One region of the Metabacillus dongyingensis genome, then DNA from elsewhere that is predicted to be linked to it. Evidence: predicted binding sites of a transcription regulator. Region 1 holds the regulator's gene; each other region holds the start of a gene.
What was found. The regulator Rex, encoded in region 1, represses fermentation and respiration genes when NADH is low (regulators of the CRP and FNR family bind a similar motif). The targets are predictions, from matches to a motif close to TTGTGAAATATTTCACAA.

Region 1 (3,165 bases):
AGGATAAACAGCGGTACGGAAACCATTAGATGCGAGACAAGCTCCGGCGGTGTAATTAACGCTGCAATAACAAGCAGAATGAAGTACGCATATTTTCGGATTTTCACGAGGAACATCGGTGTGACAATGCCGAGCCTCGTTAAGAACATAATAACAACCGGAAGCTGAAACAGCAGTCCAAATGGCACTGTCAGCTGAATTAAAAACTGAAAGTATTCGTTGATTCCAATGACTTGATTAATCTCTAAATCATTGGACATACGCTCCATGAAATCCACGACAAATGGAAAGAGCAAAAAATACGAAAAGCTGATGCCTGCGAGAAACAGTCCAATAGAAATTGGAATATAGCTCAGTGTGACCCTTCTTTCCTTTTCGTAGAGGCCAGGGCTTACAAATGCCCATAGCTGATAGAGGATGATCGGCGATGTAATAATAAAGGCAATGATAAACGCGAATTGCATATAGACCATAAGCGGATCGGTCATTCGGAATGAATTCAGCGTTAAACTCTGAGCTTCATTCGTATGCTGTAAATAGATGATAATCGGCTTTGCTAATAAAAAGCCGGCAATCACAGAGAGGAAAAGGAAAAAGACTGTAATGATCAGCCTTTTCCGAAGCTCAGCAATGTGATCGATAACCGACATTTCGTTTTGTTTCATGACAGCTTTCATCCTATCTTACTTCTCTTCTTTCTTTTTATCTTCATCGTCGTCCGCCAGACCCTTCGTTGCATGCTTAAATTCACGCAATGAGTTGCCAATTGCTTTACCAAGCTCAGGCAGCTTCTTTGGCCCAAAGATTAATAGTGCTGCAAAGACGATCAGCAGCAAACTTCCAAAACCGATATTAGGCATATCATTCACCTCAATTCTTAAGCGTTAGGATAGTGCTTCAAAAAGTACACGAGCGATTGCAGCTCTACTGCTAAATCAATATGATGAATTCTGATTTCCTCCGGTACATTTAATCTCGCAGGAGTAAAATTAAGAATTCCTTTAATTCCCTTTGCAATCAGCCTGTCCGTAATGGGCTGGGCAGCTTGTGCCGGAACCGTTAAAATAGCCACGGTCACATCCTCAGGCAGGTGTTCTTCAAGATCAGCCAAATTATAAATAGGAACATCGCCGATTTCAGTGCCGATTTTTTTCTCGTCGACATCAAAGGCAAGTGAGATTAACGTATTATTGTTCTTCGTAAAATTATAATGCAAAAAGGCAGTGCCGAGATTACCGACACCAATTAAGGTAACCTTCGTCACCTCATCCTGATCGAGCGTTTTTCTGAAAAAAGAAAGAAGATAATTAACATTATACCCATATCCTTTTTTCCCAAGGGCTCCAAAGTAGGAAAAATCCCTGCGGATCGTGGCAGAATCCACTTTCACAGCATCACTCAGCTCCGCAGAAGAAACACGCTGCTTGCCTGATGCATGCAGATTCTTTAAAAAACGATAGTATAAAGGCAAGCGCTTAGCAGTAGCTTGCGGAATTTTCGATTGTTCGATGTTGTTCACGTTCTATCCCCCACATTCAAAGCTACAGGTTCATCTCGTGTATAATCCCCGCTTTTTCCGCCTGTTTTTACAGACAGATAGGCAGGTCCGATGATTAACCCTTTATCAAGTGCTTTACACATATCATATACGGTCAGGGCGCAGACAGAAGCGGAAGTTAGCGCTTCCATTTCCACACCTGTACTTCCTGTTGTTTTCACAGCTGCAGCTATCATCAGATGGAAAAGGCCGTTTTCTTTTTTCCATTCAAACTCAATATCGATTCCCTTGAGCGGAATCGGATGACACATTGGAATAATATTCCATGTGTTTTTAGCAGCCATAATGCCGGCCACCTGTGCGACCGCCAGCACGTCCCCTTTTTGAAGCTTGTGATTCACGATTTGTTCATAGACATGTTCCTTCATAACAACGCTTGAAACTGCAACAGCGGTGCGCACAGAATCATGTTTGTTCGATATATCAACCATTTTGGCTCTGCCCTGCTGGTTAAAATGAGTAAAATTTGACATCTTTTAACGCCCCTCATACTAGACTATACACTATTTTTACTAATCTGTCTTTTTACTTATTGTGACAAATGTTCGCACCAGGAAAGGTACAATCATTGCGGCTCACTCTTCTATAAGCTACACTTAAATTATCATAGCCTGAGGTGAAAATACATGATTTTGCTACAAATAAACCAGCTGACGAAATATTTTGCAGCTGATCTTATATTATCGAATATCAAACTTGAAGTTCAAACACGGGATAAAATTGCCCTTGTCGGACGGAACGGGGCCGGTAAATCAACCCTGCTCAAAATTATTGCGGGTCAGCTTTCTTACGAATCCGGAGAGATTATCAAGCCAAAAGATGTGACGATTGGGTACCTTGCGCAGGATACAGGTCTCGAATCTAATCTATCTATTTGGGATGAAATGGTTTCTGTGTTTCAATTTTTAAAAGATATGGAGCAATCCATGCGTGATCTTGAACAAAAAATGGCCAATACAGATCCCGCAAAGCGGGAATTTGAACAATATTTAAAAGAATACGACCGTCTGCAAATTGAGTTTAAAGAAAAAGGCGGCTATCAATATGAGGCAGATATTCGTTCTGTTCTTCATGGTCTGGGATTCGCGGATTTCGATGTCTCTTCTCCTATCCAGCGTTTGAGCGGAGGCCAGAAAACGCGCCTTGCCCTTGGAAAGCTGCTTTTGACGAGTCCTGACTTATTAGTTCTGGATGAGCCGACAAACCACCTGGATATTGAAACGCTGTCCTGGCTTGAGCAATATCTTCAAGGCTACAGCGGAGCGATTTTAATCGTTTCCCATGACCGCTATTTTCTTGATAAAGTAGTGAACCAGGTCTACGAAATCTCCAGGAGTACAAGCATCAAATACATCGGCAACTACAGCCGCTACCTTGAGCAAAGCGCTGAAAACTTTGAGCGCGAATTAAAGCTGTACGAAAAACAGCAGGATGAAGTGGCCAAATTAAAAGATTTCATTCAGAAAAATATGGCCAGAGCGTCAACTACAAAACGCGCTCAAAGCCGGAGAAAAAAACTGGACCGCATGGAATTGATGGACAGGCCGCAGGGCGACGAGAAATCAGCTCATTTCCGCTTTGATATTGAAAGGCAAAGCGGCAACGAT
Region 2 (3,165 bases), 1.0 Mb from region 1:
TCCCCAATTAACGACAAGTCAGGCGAATGTGAATGATATAAAATCCTTTGAAGTGATGCCTGAACCTCCAAAAATGGAAGAAGAGGCTCCTCAAGAATCAGAAGTACAAAACGGCGGGACAGAAGGCGATCAGGAAGTCGGTCAAATGCCGGGAATGGGTCAACCTGAAGAAATGCAGGGCGATCAGGAAAGTCCATTCGGACAAATGCCGGGAATGGGCCAATCGGGAGAAATGCAGGGCGGTCAGGAAAGTCCATTCGGTCAAATGCCGGGAATGGGTCAATCTGAAGAAATGCAGGGCGGTCAGGAAAGTCCATTCGGTCAAATACCGGGAATGGGTCAACCTGGAGGAATGCAGAGCGGTCAGGGAAGTCCATTCGGCCAAATGCCGGGAATGGGTCAACCTGGAGGAATGCAGGGCAGTCAGGGAAGTCCATTCGGTCAAATGCCGGGAATGGGTCAACCTGGAGGAATGCAGGACGGTCAGGGAAGTCCTTTTGGTCAAATTCCTGGAGGTGATCAAAGCGGAATACCGTTTGGCGGCCAAAGATACCAGCAATGGAATCAGCCGGTTTATTACAATCCATACAGCTATTACTGGCAGCAGTAAGTCATGCAGCGTTTATTCCAATAAAAAAGAGGAAAAGCAGACCGCTTTCCTCTTTTTATTGTAGGAATATAAAGTTTTGCACATTAAGGGCCAGCGGAAGCGCCTGGCTCCTCCGTCTGAACGGCTTCGCCAAAAAAATGTCAAACCCGGGCTTCTCACTGGATGGCATCTGTCATACCTGTGTTAACCAAGGTCATCCGATTTTCTTATTATTTTTCAAACAAGCTTGTGCTGTGAAGCGGCTGAACTCTTGCTTTTGGATCCATATAAGCTTTCGCATTATTAACAGCAGTTGGAGCTTCACCAAAACCGCTTGCGATCAGTTTTACTTTTCCTTCATATGTGCAGATGTCGCCCGCAGCATAGATGCCTTCAACGTTTGTTTCCATCTTGCTGTTAACTACAATTGAGTTTTTCTCAATTTCAAGACCCCAGTTTTTGATTGGGCCAAGTGATGAGACAAATCCAAAATTCACGATGACAGAGTCAACATCTATGACTTCTTTGCGTTCGCCTTTCACTTCTTCTAAGACTACTTGTTCAATATTACCTGCACCTGTTAATTCTTTTGGAACGAAAGGAGTGAGAACTTGAACTTTTGAGTTATTCAGGTTTTCGACACTATGCTCATGAGCACGGAACTTATCTCTTCTATGAACAAGTGTTACTTTTTCAGCAATTGGCTCTAGCATAAGTGCCCAGTCAACAGCAGAATCTCCGCCTCCGCAAATAAGAACTCTCTGGCCGGCAAATTGATTTAAATCATCAATGAAGTAATGAAGATTTGCTTTTTCAAATGAAGCAGCTTCTTCAAGTTCAATTTTTCGGGGCTGGAACGCACCGTTTCCTGCAGTAATGATAATCGTTTTAGAATAGTGAACTTCTTGATCAGTTGTTAATTTAAACACGCCGTCAGCCTGTTTTTCAACCGTTTCAACTGCTTGCTCGAGACAAACTGTCTGCTCAAACTTGGCCATTTGCTCTTTTAAATTGTTTACCAGCTCCTGTGCGCGCACTTTAGGAAATCCTGCAACATCATATATGTATTTTTCAGGATATAAGGCAGAAAGCTGACCGCCGAGCTGCGGCAAACTTTCGATGATTTTAACAGAAGCCTGGCGCATACCGCCGTAAAATGCAGTGAACAAACCGACAGGTCCGCCGCCAATGATCGTAATATCGTATACTTTTGTGTCTTCCTTCACAAATATCCCCCCGATTGTAATTGATAATAATTCTTAATTATAACATATCATACCTCTTTAACAATTTCATCTGGTAATTGAGTAAAGAGATGTGCTTGTATGATGAATATGATTATTATAGAGAATGTTTTTATTTTTGTAAAATTCTTAACGTTTCTAATCCTTCAATTTGGTCTTGAAAAATATAATGCAGATGCTATTATGTAATATAGGCATTATTTATATTCTATATTACTACTCACAGAGTTTTCAGTATCATTTTGAAAAGTTAAGTGAACATTTTCACATACTTTTTTAGGCAAAACAAAATAAAATGTTGTGAAGCAGCGGAAGATAATTAGTATTGAAATTATTTCATTCTTTACAGCAAATTCAAAAAAAAGGTGGATGTGATTCGGTTGAGAAAGCCCAAAATAGTAGTTTTAGGTGCAGGTTACGGCGGATTAATGGCAGTTACACGTCTTCAAAAAATGATTGGTGTAAACGAAGCAGATCTTACACTGGTTAACAAAAATGATTATCACTATGAAACAACATGGCTTCATGAAGCTTCAGCAGGTACATTGCATCATGATAAAGCAAGATACCAAGTCAAGGATGTTATTGATAACAGCCGTGTAAAATTTGTGAAAGAAACAGTTGTTTCCATCAACAAAGATGAAAAGAAAATTGTTCTTTCAAATGGCGAGCTTGAGTATGACTACCTAGTGATTTCTCTTGGATCTCATCCAGAAACATTCGGTATCAAAGGCTTGAAAGAGTACGCTTTCGGTATTACAAACATTAATGCAGCGCGTCAATTGCGCGAGCATATCGAATATCAATTCGCTACTTACAACACTGAAGAAGTAAAGCGCGATCAGCGCCTTGCAATCGTTGTGGGCGGAGCTGGCTTCACTGGCATCGAATTCCTTGGAGAGCTTGCTAACCGTGTTCCTGAGCTTTGCCGTGAGTACGATGTTGATCATAAGAAAGTACGCATCATCTGTGTAGAAGCTGCTCCAACAGCTCTTCCTGGATTTGATCCAGAGCTAGTAGAATACGCTGTAAACCACTTAGAGCGTAAAGGTGTAGAATTCAAAATCGGCACAGCCATTAAAGAATGTGTTGAAGACGGCATCATTGTTGCAAAAGATGACGTAATGGAAGAAATTAAATCTGATACAGTTGTATGGGCAGCAGGTGTGCGCGGAAACAGCATCGTTGAAGAAGCTGGCTTTGAAAACATGCGCGGGCGTGTAAAGGTTGATTCTTACTTAAGAGCACCAGGCCATGAAGATGTATTCATCATTGGCGACTGTTCTCTAGTAATCAACGAAGAAATCAACCGTCCATATCCTCCAACAGCTC
Region 3 (3,165 bases), 1.7 Mb from region 1:
CCTGGCAAAGATACATATTTTGATATTATCTTTGGAGAAATAAAGAGAATTGAGCTGGTTCTTAGTGAAATGCTTGTCTTGGCCAAACCGCAGGCGATTCATTTCAGGGAAAAGAATATGATTTCCATTTTGGACCAAGTGGCTGTACTGATTGAATCCAATGCCATTTTACATAATATCCAGATTGAAAAAAGTTTGCCCTCAACAGAAATTATAGTGGAATGTGATGAAAATCAATTAAAACAGGTATTTATCAATCTAATTAAAAACGCGATTGAAGCACTGCCTGATGGAGGAAATATCCACATGAGCTGCAGACTGAAAGGGGAATATGTGATCATAGCAATTGAAGATGATGGTATGGGGATACCAAAAGAAAAAATCTCAAAACTTGGCGAACCATTCTTTTCTACAAAAGAAAAAGGGACTGGTCTTGGTCTGACCGTTTGCTTAAGGATAATAAAAGATCACTATGGCCATATCAATGTAAACAGCAGCTTAAATAAGGGGACTATCTTCGAGGTTGTACTGCCAGTTGTGAATCGCCATACGATATTAGAACCAGTTTAAGAGGAGAATGGTAAGATGAACTGTCATTTATTTGTTTATGGGACACTTCGCTATATGGAGAAAAATCATCATTTTTTAAAGGATAGAACATGTATTGCCGAACAGGCGTGGACAAATGGATCGCTGTATGATTCGAATGACGGCTATCCTGCGATGACTGTGGAACAGGAAACAGTTTACGGAGAACTCTATGAAATTGATGAGGAACTGCTTCCTGAAGTTCATGTACTAGAAGGGTACAATGGACCTGAAGCAGATGACAATCTGTTCGAATTTGTGCCAATCCGTGTCTATACAGATAAAATGGAATATGATGCTTTTTGTTATGTCATAAAGCCGGAACAGGCTGATACAATGAAAAAAATAAAGAGCGGAGACTGGAAAGAATATCAGTTTATCTTGAATCCGCCAGCTGAAACGTTTTATTTTGCTTATGGTTCGTGTATGGATACCGAACGATTTCAAAAAGCGGCTGTTGATCATCATTTTGCCGATGTAATCGGCGGAGGAAAAGCAGAAAAGTATTCTGTTAAATTCACAGTTACGATGGAAGATGGGGGCCGCGCTGACATCGTTGAAGATGGCGGAGGGGCTGAGGGCATTTTATACCGTGTACCTGAGGAAGCGGTGGACTATCTTTACATGCGTGAAGGTGTTGATTCTAAATTGTATCGTCCAGCCTTCATTAAGGTGGAAACGGGCGGAGTGGTTTATGAGCAGTGCCTTACTTTTACAGTGGTTCAGAAAAAAGAAGAGTTCCGCCCGCCTGGCCACTACTCAACAGAAATATTAAGAGGTGCAAAAAGCAGACTCGGAGAGGAGTATATTGAAAAAATCCGGGCATATATGGCTGCTCTTCCTGAATATAAACCATAATCAGCAAAGAGAAATCTTCTTTGCTGATTATGATTTCAAAATTTGTTCATCACATCACAATCTTGGCATGTTTTACTTTGGGGAAACTGTGATATAAGATCATTAGAACAATAAAAGGAGATGTGGCCCTTTGGCTGAACTCGATAGCGTCATACTTAGCCGGATGCTTACGACATTGACACTTGCCTTCCACATTATTTTTGCAACAATTGGAGTCGGAGTTCCTGTTTTAATATCTATTGCAGAGTGGATGGGAATCAGGAAAAACGATCCGCACTATATCCTGCTGGCAAGACGCTGGACGAGGGGCTTTGTTGTGACAGTGGCAGTGGGTGTCGTTACAGGAACATGTATTGGATTGCAGTTATCTTTATTATGGCCTAGTTTCATGGAAATTGCCGGCCAGGTGATTGCCTTGCCGCTTTTTATGGAAACATTCGCTTTTTTCTTTGAGGCAATCTTTTTGGGGATTTATCTTTACACATGGGACAGGTTTAAAAAACCAATTTACCACTGGCTTATCTCCATTCCGATTATGATAGGATCATCGATGTCTGCCGTGTTTATTACCACCGTCAATGCTTTCATGAATACTCCTCAGGGATTTACGCTGAAGGGCAGAACGATTACGGGCATCGATCCGATTGCTGCAATGTTTAATCCTGCAGCACCTTCAAAAGTCTTTCATGTGCTGATGTCTTCCTATATGACTTCAGCCTTTGTGCTCGCTGCTATAACTGCTTTTATGATCATTAAAGGAAGAAGAACAGACTATCACCGTAAAGCCTTGCAGGTGACAATGGTCTCGGCTCTTTTCTTTTCGCTTGGTACGGCTCTCGCTGGTGATCTCTCTGCAAAATTTTTGGCGGAGCATCAGCCTGAAAAGCTTGCAGCAGGGGAGTGGCATTTTGAAACAGAAGCCGGAGCTGATTTAATTTTATACGGTACACTGAATGAAAAAGGGGAAATCACCAATGAAATAAGAGTTCCTAAAATGCTCAGTTTCTTATCATTCAGTGATTTTAATGCAGAAGTAACAGGATTAAATGAAATAGAAGAAGATTTAAGACCTCCTCTATGGATTCACTATATGTTTGATGTAATGGTCACTATTGGGATGTTCGGCCTGGGACTGTCTATGCTGTTTGTTTTATTTGGAAAAATAAAAAGGCTGAATGGTTTCCAATCAAGGCTTTTATGGCCGATTGTAGCTGCGGGACCTCTTTCCATGGTTGCAATCGAAGCAGGCTGGATTTTTGCCGAGGTAGGACGTCAGCCATGGATTCTCAGAGGTTATATGAAGGTTGCTGAAGGAGCAACGACATCTGATCATGTAGGGTTAATGTTTGTACTGTTTTTTGGCCTGTACACCTTGCTCGGAACACTTTGCATTATTGTGTTAAAACGAATGTTTAAAGAAAATCCGGCAGAAGCGGAGCTAGAGTACCGGTTTAAATAGGAGGGAGAAGTCTAAATGGATATTCCAATCGTTGGAATGACGGTTCTGTGGGTTTTTCTTTACGGTTATTTAATTGTTGCTTCTATAGATTTTGGAGCTGGTTTCTTTGCTTTTTACGCCCAGCTGACAAAGCGGGATGATATCGTAAATAACTTAATCAGCCGTTATTTGTCGCCGGTGTGGGAAGTAACAAATGTCTTCTTCGTCTTCTTTTTTGTGGGGATCGTCGGTTTTTTTCCGCAAACAGCGTATTATTATGG
Region 4 (3,165 bases), 790 kb from region 1:
ACCGCCCATCAGCTTTTTAGCAGCAAAGAGAATGATAAACGAAACAATAAAAGCATAAGCTCCGGATACCCCGACCCCCATAATCTGAACACCTAATTGTTCAAAGCCTCCGCCATACAATAATCCTGGCTTTCCAACTGTCGCCAGTTCTGGTGTTGCGAAAAACCCTGTTGAAATCGTACCCCAAACCCCTGCTGCACCATGAACGGATAAGGCGTAGATTGGATCGTCTATTTTTCTCTTTTCAAAGAATCTCACACTATAGAAAACCAGGATTCCAGCGATAAAACCGATGAGAACAGCCGCCCATGTATCAACAAACGCACAGGATGCTGTAATCGCTACAAGACCCGCGAGTGCCCCGTTCAGCATTGTCGGCACATCTGATTTCCCAAGCACCGCCCATGAAACGATGAGCGCTGCGACAGCACCGGCTGCTGCTGCAAGATTAGTATTCAGAGCAACATATCCGAAAAATCCATCCTCTACTCCAAGCGTGCTTGCCGCATTAAATCCAAACCAGCCAATCCAAAGCAGCAAAACGCCTAAAGCCGTAAACACCTGATTATGCCCAAAAATGTTATTGGCAGAACCATCCTGATTGAATTTCCCAATTCGGGGCTTCAGCAAAATTGTCGCCGCAAATGCAGCCATTGCTCCCGTTAAATGCACTACTGTAGAGCCTGCAAAATCCTGTTTGCCATGCTCAGCAAGCCAGCCTCCGCCCCAGATCCAGTGTGCAACTACAGGATAGACAAGAGCTGAGAACAGCACCGTAAAGACAAGATAGATTGATAGCTTCGCCCGCTCGGCAAACCCGCCAAGGGCAATCGTAATCGCAATACCGGCAAATGCAAGCTGAAATATAAAGAATACAGCGGAAGAAAGATTCATCCCTTCAAGCTCATATCCTGAATAGAAAAAGTGGGATAAACCGACAAGGAAATTAGCATTATCGCCAAAAATAAACCCAAAGCCCACTGCCCAAAACACAAGGGATGCAAGACCAAACGTAAAGATCGTCTTCCCGGCAATATGACCGGCATTTTTCATGCGTGTAGATCCCGCCTCAAGCAAAATGAACCCGCCCTGCATGAGAATAACTAAGATCGCCCCTAAAACCACCCATAAACTATTTAACAAATAGATAGAATCCAATTTAACGTCCCCCTATTGCTCTTTTTATAACATGATATGTTATAAAATATAACATGAGTTTATTATTTTCTATTTTATCGTATATTTTTCTTTAGTCAACCAATTTTCTAAAAATTTTTATAACTTCACGTCAAAAAACCTTACATGTTTTTAATGAATAAAGAATTTGAAAAATCGCAGATAGGTTGCTTTTACAATAGACATTTCTTCCTAAATAAGGTAACATTATATTGTGAATTATTTCACAATCCATTGAAAAGGGTGTTGCACAATGACACAAGAAAAGATAAACCGTGTAGTCTTAGTTGGAACCGGTTTTGTCGGATCCAGCTGCGCATTTGCTCTCATGAATCAAGGAATGGCTGATGAACTCATTTTAATTGATGCTGATGCCGAAAAAGCGCTTGGGGATGTAATGGATCTTAATCACGGAAAAGTGTTTGCGCCAAATCCTGCCGCCATCCGCCTCGGAGAATACGAGGATTGCAAACACGCAGATATTGTTGTCATTTGTGCAGGAGCCAACCAGAAGAAAGGCGAAACCCGCCTCGATCTAGTAGCAAAAAACCTGGCTATATTCAAAGAAATTACCGAAAGCGTTATGAAATCCGGTTTTCAGGGGATTTTTCTAGTAGCAGCCAATCCAGTGGATATCCTGACCTACGCAACCTGGAAATACAGCGGCTTGCCGAAAGAACGCGTGATAGGTTCAGGAACCATCCTTGATACTTCCCGCTTTCGCTACCTGCTGGGCGATTATTTTAAAATTGCTCCAAATAACGTGCATGCCTACATAATCGGTGAACATGGAGACAGCGAGCTTCCTGTTTACAGCGCTGCGGATATCGGCGGGATCCCTGTCATGAAGATGATTGAACGAAACAAAGCCTTTAAAAAAGAAGATTTAGATGAAATTTTTAAGAACGTCAGAGATGCAGCCTATCAAATTATAAGTCGAAAGGGCGCAACCTATTATGGAATTGCAATGGGACTTGTCCGCATTACGAAGGCAATCCTTCATAATGAAAACTGTGTTCTGACCGTTTCTGCCTATCTTGATGGCCATTACGGTGAAAACGATGTCTATATCGGTGTTCCAGCTGTAATTAACCGCGAGGGGATTCGCGAGATTATTGAGCTTGATCTAAACGCTGAGGAACAGAATAAATTTAAAAACAGTGCAGCGATATTGAAGGAAATACTGGCTCCACATTTTGACTAGAAAAGCTGGGTAACTTCAGTCAACTCTCTTACCAGCTATAAAAAGGCAAACGGCTATTTATGCTCCGGCTTCAGAAGCTGGAGTTTTCTTTTTTTGCTTTCAAGCTGTTATTAGCGCATTTTATTCTATTTTAGGCGCCATTCTTTTTCTAGCCAGCTGCATACAAAAAAGAAGCATGAACCCCTAAGGAGTTCATACTTTCAAAGTATCTGGCTATCTCTCTTTCCTTTCACTCTTAAAAGCCGTAATCCATTTAACGTAACTAGCAATGTAGCTCCCATATCTGCAAAGATCGCGATCCAAAGCGTCAGCCACCCCGGAACGACCAGAAGTAAAGCAAGCAATTTGAGTCCTAAGGCGAAGGCAATGTTCTGCTTAATGATAACAAGCGTTTTGCGGCTGAGTTCAATTGCAAATGGCAGCTTTTTCAGATCATCCCCCATTAAGGCAACATCTGCTGTTTCAAGAGCGGTATCCGTCCCGGCTCCTCCCATCGCGATTCCAACTGAAGCTGCAGCAAGGGCAGGAGCATCATTTACGCCATCCCCAACCATTGCAGCTGCCCCGTATTCCCTTTGCATCTTTTTCACTGCATCCAGTTTATGCTGAGGAAGCAGCTCAGCATAAATCTCAGACACTTCTAACTGGTTACCGATCGCTGCAGCTGTATTTGCATGATCACCCGTCAGCATGATGGTTTTTTGAATACCGAGCTCTTTTAACTGCTTCACAACGCGGACACTGCTTTCACGGACCTCGTCTGCCACCGCTAAAACAGCAAGCAG

Region 2: a site for Rex is predicted at 2,086-2,103, ahead of yumC (ferredoxin--NADP reductase 2). Genes of this name have one in related genera too.
Region 3: a site for Rex is predicted at 1,489-1,506, ahead of K8L98_RS09900 (cytochrome ubiquinol oxidase subunit I). Genes of this name have one in related genera too.
Region 4: a site for Rex is predicted at 1,389-1,406, ahead of K8L98_RS22465 (L-lactate dehydrogenase). Genes of this name have one in related genera too.

Annotation. Positions count from the first base shown of each region.
Region 1 is NZ_CP082944.1:266,112-269,276, reverse strand. It holds gene tatC (twin-arginine translocase subunit TatC) at 1-665, opposite strand, end outside; gene K8L98_RS01550 (twin-arginine translocase TatA/TatE family subunit) at 684-860, opposite strand; gene K8L98_RS01545 (redox-sensing transcriptional repressor Rex) at 878-1,519, opposite strand; gene moaC (cyclic pyranopterin monophosphate synthase MoaC) at 1,516-2,031, opposite strand; gene K8L98_RS01535 (ABC-F family ATP-binding cassette domain-containing protein) at 2,185-3,165, shown strand, end outside.
Region 2 is NZ_CP082944.1:4,317,487-4,320,651, reverse strand. It holds gene K8L98_RS21460 (hypothetical protein) at 1-610, shown strand, start outside; gene yumC (ferredoxin--NADP reductase 2) at 820-1,815, opposite strand; gene K8L98_RS21450 (NAD(P)/FAD-dependent oxidoreductase) at 2,205-3,165, shown strand, end outside.
Region 3 is NZ_CP082944.1:2,002,020-2,005,184, forward strand. It holds gene K8L98_RS09890 (ATP-binding protein) at 1-570, shown strand, start outside; gene K8L98_RS09895 (gamma-glutamylcyclotransferase family protein) at 586-1,446, shown strand; gene K8L98_RS09900 (cytochrome ubiquinol oxidase subunit I) at 1,577-2,905, shown strand; gene K8L98_RS09905 (cytochrome d ubiquinol oxidase subunit II) at 2,921-3,165, shown strand, end outside.
Region 4 is NZ_CP082944.1:4,529,123-4,532,287, forward strand. It holds gene K8L98_RS22460 (ammonium transporter) at 1-1,158, opposite strand, end outside; gene K8L98_RS22465 (L-lactate dehydrogenase) at 1,430-2,380, shown strand; gene K8L98_RS22470 (heavy metal translocating P-type ATPase) at 2,581-3,165, opposite strand, start outside.